DNA from 2 places in the Corynebacterium kalinowskii genome. Region 2 is predicted to be linked to the other one. Evidence: predicted binding sites of a transcription regulator. Region 2 holds the regulator's gene; the other holds the start of a gene.
What was found. Region 2 encodes LexA, which represses DNA repair genes until DNA is damaged. Its sites were predicted from a motif close to CGAACANNTGTTCG; they were not measured.
Positions count from the first base shown of each region.

Region 1: CKALI_RS09560 (error-prone DNA polymerase) is a predicted target of LexA. The motif match lies at 1,753-1,766, and genes of this name have one in related genera.

Region 1 covers NZ_CP046452.1:2,008,330-2,011,743, forward strand. The annotation lists gene CKALI_RS09560 (error-prone DNA polymerase) at 1-1,732, opposite strand, end outside; gene CKALI_RS09565 (MetQ/NlpA family ABC transporter substrate-binding protein) at 2,027-2,893, shown strand; gene CKALI_RS09570 (methionine ABC transporter ATP-binding protein) at 2,904-3,414, shown strand, end outside.
Region 2 covers NZ_CP046452.1:1,406,228-1,409,641, forward strand. The annotation lists gene hrpA (ATP-dependent RNA helicase HrpA) at 1-425, shown strand, start outside; gene nrdR (transcriptional regulator NrdR) at 433-888, opposite strand; gene CKALI_RS06630 (hypothetical protein) at 987-1,340, opposite strand; gene lexA (transcriptional repressor LexA) at 1,659-2,357, shown strand; gene CKALI_RS06640 (DeoR/GlpR family DNA-binding transcription regulator) at 2,567-3,346, shown strand; gene CKALI_RS06645 (carbohydrate kinase family protein) at 3,343-3,414, shown strand, end outside.

The DNA of each region.
Region 1 (3,414 bases), 600 kb from region 2:
TCACTGTGACTCCCTGGTGGGCTAGCACCAGGTCCACCATGTGGTGCAGCGCTTCCAGCATGCCCAGGCCCAGCAGGTCAAACTTGACCAGCCCCGCGGAGGCGCAGTCATCCTTGTCCCACTGCACCACGGAGCGGTTTTCCATGCGAGCCCACTCCACGGGCACCACATCGGCGATGGGACGGTCGCAGATCACCATGCCACCAGAGTGAATGCCCAGGTGGCGCGGCTGTCCCTGGAACTGCGCCGCGAGCTCCAGCACGCGCTGGGGAGGCTCTGCGACACCACGCGACCAAGCATCGCAGCTGCCTTGCGGATAACCGAGCGCGCGCCCAGCATCGCGGATTGCCCCCTTGCGGCGATAGGTGATCACGTTCGCCACCTGCGCCGCATTCTCGCGCCCGTACTTGCCGTAGACATACTGAATCACTTCCTCGCGACGCCCCGATTCGATGTCAATGTCAATGTCCGGCGGACCGTCGCGGTCCGGAGAAAGGAAGCGCTCGAAGAGCAGGCCAGCCTGGATCGGCTCCACCGCGGTGATACCCAGCGCGAAGCACACCGCGGAGTTCGCTGCCGAGCCGCGCCCCTGGCACAAAATGTTTGACGACCGGCAAAAATCCACCAGGTCCATAACAATGAGGAAATAGCCCGGAAAACCCAAGTTCTCGATCACTGACAGCTCATAGGCGATTTGCTTCTTCGCCTGTTCTTGCACCTCTTCGGTGCGGGTGGCGTACCGACCATCGAAGCGCTGCCAGGTTAGATGCGCCAACCAGCTCATCTCCGTGTGTCCCTCCGGCACATCCCAGTGTGGGAGATTCGGCGCCACCAGATCCAGTGTGAAGGCGCACGTCTCCGCGAGTGTCACGGTGTAGTCGATGAGGTCACTGGCGTCCGGTACCGCCTGCCGCAGCACTGCCTCCGAGCGCAGCCACGCCCCACCCACGGGGTGCAGCTCAGGCTCGGCGCGCCCCACATCAAGGCGTAGTTTGAGCGCTGCCTTCGCTGCAGCTAGGCGCGCGTCCGCCCGGGTGGCAGCAGTGGGCATTCCCGACATGATCCCCTGCAGCCCATATTTATCCTGCAATTGACGCAGTTCAGCCAAGCGATCGGCATCACTGGGCAGCATGAGCGCCTGGTGCTCCAGCACCACGTTGCCCACGCCAAAGACAGACACCAAAGCATCTACTGCCGGAAACCACCGGTGATCAGCTAGAACAACCCAGTGCTGGGCGTGCACCCCGAGCTCTTCAAGCGGCGGGTAGCTACACGTATCCTTCGCTCCCCCAGCCATACGAGCCGCAGAGATGACGTGTGAGAGGCGCCGGTAGCCTTCGGGAGACCTGGCGAGGATGGTGAGGGGGGCGTCGATAAGCGAAAGTTCCGCACCAAACACCGTCTTGATACCCGCCTGAGTGGCGGCTTCCGCGAACTTGACCGCGCCGAAGAAACCGTCGCGGTCAATGATCCCAAGGGCGGGCATGCCGAGTTCCACCGCGCGGGCCACCAGATCCTCTGGATCCGACGCACCGACGAGGAAATTGTAGGAACTGCGGGCGTGGAGTTCGACAAAGTCCCCTCGCACGGTAGGGCGAACATCATCCACGGGGGAACCGGCATGCAGCACCGATACGGGCGTCTCCACCTGCCGACCACTGAGGATCTTTTCGAGCTTTGACCAGCTCAGTGGCCGACCATTAAAGCCGACGGGTCCCCCATTCCATTCCATGCCCCCATAATAGCCAGATTAGAACAGGTGTTCCAAAGTTGATGTGGCAAAATTTATCGTGCGTTCGCACCCCTTTTAGCTGGAAAGGAACACGGCCGAACGGGCTATTTTCCGCCACAACCACAATGTGACTAGAGTCACAAATGTAAGCAAAGTTCCCGCTCACCAGCCCACCCGATCCACAATCCGCCCAAAAACAGACCAAGCTTTCTAGACCAAGCTGTACATTAACCGGATGAGTTGCTAGGGTTTTCATCAATAAACAGAACGCTTAGTCTAGAAAGGTAAAAGAAAATGAACCTCCGCCGTACCGCCGCCCTCGGGCTGGCCACCATCCTCGCCGCCACCTCACTCACCGCTTGCGGTCGAGGTGCCTCCGACACGGATGCAATTAAGCTCGGCACCACCGAAGCCGACATGGGCTACTGGTCGGTATTCATCGACGAGGCTGACAAGGCTGGCCTCAAGATCGAGACCAAGCAGTTTGCAGATTACAACACCCCGAACCGCGCGCTCGCCGAGGGTGAAATTGACGCTAACCTCTTCCAGCACCTCAAGTTCCTCTCCGAGCACAATGCCGCTTCCGGCGACAACCTGCTGCCTATCGGCTCCACTCAGATCGTGCCGCTGGCGCTGTACTGGAAGGGCCACAACTCTATCGACGGCATCGAGGGCCAGGACGTCGCCGTCCCTAACGACCCTTCCAACCAGGGCCGCGCCATCAACGTGCTCGTGCAGGCTGGGCTGATCACCCTCAAGACCCCAGGTCTGGTTACTCCTACCCCAGCTGACATCGATGAGGCTGCTTCCAAGGTCAAGATCGTCGCTGTAGATTCCGCACAGACCCCAGCGGTCTACAACGAGGGCAAGCCTGCCGTCATCAACAACACCTTCCTGGAGCGCGCCAGCATCGATCCAGGCCTGGCCGTGTTCAAGGATGACCCGAACTCCACCGAGGCCGAGCCGTACATCAATGCCATCGTGGTTCGCGAGGATAAGGTAAATGACGAAAAGCTCGCTAAGCTTGTCGATGTTTACCACACCGAAGCCGTCCAAAAGGCGCTCGCCGAGGATTCCAAGGGCACATCTGTCGAGGTCAAGCGCGACAAGGAAGACCTGAAGAAGATCGTCGAGCGACTCGAAGCTGACGCAAAGAAGTAAAAGGACACCCGTGACCGACGCATCCCGTCCCGGCACTCGCATCGAGTTCCGGGACATCACCAAAGTCTTCCGCACCGGAAAGAAGACCCTCAACGCGCTCGACGGCATCACCCTGACCGTCGAACCGGGCGAGGTCATCGGCATCATCGGCTACTCGGGCGCAGGCAAGTCCACGCTCGTGCGCCTGATTAATGGCCTCGAGACTGCCACGTCTGGGCAGCTGCTTCTCGACGACATCGATGTCGTCGGCATGTCGGAGAAGAAACTCCGCTCCCTCCGCCGCGACATCGGCATGATCTTCCAGCAATTCAATCTGTTCTCCTCCCGCACCGCGGCTGGAAACGTGGCGTATCCGCTGGAGCTGGCCGGGATGCCGAAGAAGGAGCGTGAGGCTCGGGTCAAGGAGCTGCTTGACTTCGTCGGACTCGGAGACAAAGCAGGCCACTACCCTGAGCAGCTGTCGGGCGGCCAGAAGCAGCGCGTCGGCATTGCTCGCGCTCTCGCCACCCAGCCACGCTTGC
Region 2 (3,414 bases):
CCCTCGCACCAGCGCTAGTGGACTACCTGGACATACGCTCCGACTTAGACGGCTGGTCCGGCGATGCGATTGATGACATGCAGGCTCAGCTCGAGTTTCTTTTGCCACCGCATGCGTTAAGTGTGCATGGCAGTGCACGTCTTCGTCACCTACCTCGATACCTCAAGGCCATGAGAATTCGGTTGGATGCGATGGATCGAGATCCCGATCGGGATGCTGATTTGCAAGACGAAGTCTCAGCGTGCGAAGTACTGCTGGAAGCTCGATTGAAGCAGCTACCGATCGGGCGAGACAAAACCACAGCAGTGAAAGACGTCAGATGGATGCTGCAGGAATTAAGAGTTAGCCTGTTTGCCCAACAGCTTGGTACCGCGCACCCGGTGTCAGCTCGACGAATTGAGAAGGCAATTGCAAAGCTCCGGTGACGGTTTCCTACTGTTGTCGAGCTCGGCGTCGCATCAAGCGAATCTCGGATTCAAAGTCGTCCGCGCTCTCAAACGACTTATACACTGAGGCAAATCGTAGGTAGGCGACCTCATCCAGTTCGCGCAGCGGTTCCAGGATAGCTAGGCCGATGTCATTGGCATTGATCTGACTACTACCGTGGGCGCGTACGGTCTCTTCTACCTCCTGAGCGAGGCGCTTTAGCGCATCGTCAGAGACATCTCGCCCTTGGCAAGCACGACGCACACCGGTAATGACCTTCTCGCGACTGAACGGTTCGGTGACACCATTGCGCTTTATCACCAGGAGCACAGCCTTTTCTACCGTTGTAAAGCGCCCCTCGCACTGAGAACATTCTCGGCGTCGGCGAATTGCTGCGCCAGCATCAAAAACACGAGAATCGATGACTCGCGACGAGGTGTGGTGACAAAACGGGCAATACACGGGTCTTCGGGCTCCGTACAAGGTGTGAATGGTGGGCGCGACGCATTCGAACGCGTCTCTTGCGTTGCTAGTCTATCGGTTACGCCCACTCGTTCGTACTACTTCACGTCCATTGTGGCGACGCTGATCGTAGTAGGGCCTACCACATCTTCCTCGGCGGTACCGTTTACTGCAAGCATTCCTATGACTGCAGTGAGTCCAAGAACGCCACCTAATGCAAATTGTCCGACCGCATCCCGATAGCGCTGTTTGCGCATCCGAGGACTCTTCAGGGACTTATCCGGATGTTTACGATACTGCGTTGCGGACACATGAGTTCGTACCGAAACCGGTCGCTGATCCAGCCCGCCGTTCCAGGTAGCAGCGGGAGGCACGGGGGTTACGAGTGGTCCGCGCTGCGAAGTTCGGGTGGAAGAAATACGCTGGCCTCGTGGGTAGATCATGGTGGTCATGTAGTTACCTTTCGTTGATTTAGTTGAACTGTAGAAGACGCTTCCGACTGACCGGACACTCGTTCGCCCTCATGTTCGAATTTAGTTCCTATGTTCGATTTTTAGCACATTGGTTTTCGAATGTCTACCTTTGGCCCATATTTTCGAAAGAAAACTACACCACACCCGCTTATGCGCGTGACACCTGCATGTTCGCTTGATACGATAGGGACAAGGCTGTTACCACTCGGCCGTATTCGAAACTTTCAACGCCATCAACTGCCAGCACATCTCTCTATCTGTTCGAAGATGTTCGCTCATAGCCACAAAGGACTTGTCATGCCTCCCGCAAAGCGCAGCAATCAACCTCCAAAGCTCACTGATCGTCAACGCCGCATCCTGGAAGTTATTCGGGACGCGGTTGTGCTGCGCGGATATCCGCCTAGCATTCGCGAGATCGGAGACGCGGTCGATCTGCAGTCCACATCGTCCGTCGCCTATCAACTCCGCCAGCTCGAGGAGAAGGGGTTCCTACGCCGTGACCCAAACAAGCCACGCGCAGTAGACGTTCGAATCATGCCGGACGCGAACAAACCTAAGGCTGGACCTAAGGTTGGTTGGAAGAAGGAACAGCAGGCAAAGGATGCCCCAAACGATGCTGTGCCCGCTCATTACATTCCAGTAGTAGGCAGCATCGCCGCTGGCAATCCAATTCTTGCCGAGCAAAATATCGAAGACTACTTCCCCCTCCCGGCAGAAATTGTTGGCGATGGCGAGCTGTTCATGCTTCAAGTTGTCGGACTTTCAATGAAGGATGCCGGAATTTTGGATGGTGACTGGGTGGTTGTTCGTTCCCAGCCGGTGGCCGAGCAAGGTGAGTTCGTTGCCGCCATGATCGACGGAGAAGCTACCGTAAAGGAATTCCACAAGGACTCCACCGGCGTTTGGCTACTACCCCACAACGATTCCTTCTCCCCTATTCCCGGTGAGCAAGCAGAGATCATGGGCAAAGTGGTCTCCGTGCTCCGCAAGCTTTAGCTACGGATCTCGCTCCACATTCGGGGGTAGTTTCACTACCTTCTTCGCCACACTATGTCCGGTTTGCCCGATCAGACAGGTGTCATGTGGGAGACTGGACTCGATTTATTCAATACATTTCATGAATATCGAAGCCCCGAACGCGACCAATGCGATTAGGTCACCTGGCGATAATTTCGCTGTTCGGCCACGCTTACCGAGGAGTCCACATGTACGCAGAAGAGCGACGACGTCAAATCGCGTCCCTCACTGCCATCGAGGGCCGAGTGAACGTCACAGACCTTGCTCAGAAGTTCGATGTCACCGCAGAGACGGTTCGCCGAGACCTCGCGGTTCTTGCCCAAGATGGAATCATCCATCGAGTGCACGGCGGAGCAGTTGCTACGCAAAGTTTCCTCACCACCGAATTCAGCCTAGACGCCCGGTATAAGTCGGCCTCCGACGCCAAGATGGCCATTGCTCGGGCAGCCTTGGAGTTTCTTCCCGATCGTAACGGTGGCATCTTTCTTGATGCCGGTACCACCATTTCCGCGTTCGCCGACCTCCTCGCTGAACAGCACAATGCGCGCCAATGGTCAATCGTCACCAACTGCTTGTCCATTGCATTGGGTCTAGCCAACCACGGTATCGACGAAGTGCAGCTACTCGGTGGCACGGTGCGCGCTATCACCCAGGCCGTTGTTGGCGACACAGCATTGCGTACCCTGGCGCTGATGCGTGCCGAAGTCGCCTTCATAGGTACGAACGCGCTGACGCTTGACCATGGACTTTCTACAGCTGATTCCCAAGAAGCCGCTGTGAAGCGCGCGATGATTACCAATGCGCAACAGGTCGTCGTGCTCTGCGATTCCACCAAGCTGGGTAACGATTACCTGGTGAGCTTCGCTGGAATCGACGACATCGACGTCGTTATCACTGATTCAAATGCGCCGGAGGCAATCGTGGAAACCCTGCGCGAGCGCGAAATCCAGGTAGTGATCGCTTCATGATTATCACGGTGGCAACTACCCCCGAACTGTTTCGCACCTCGGTTCTCTCCGCGCCGGTGTCGTGGTCA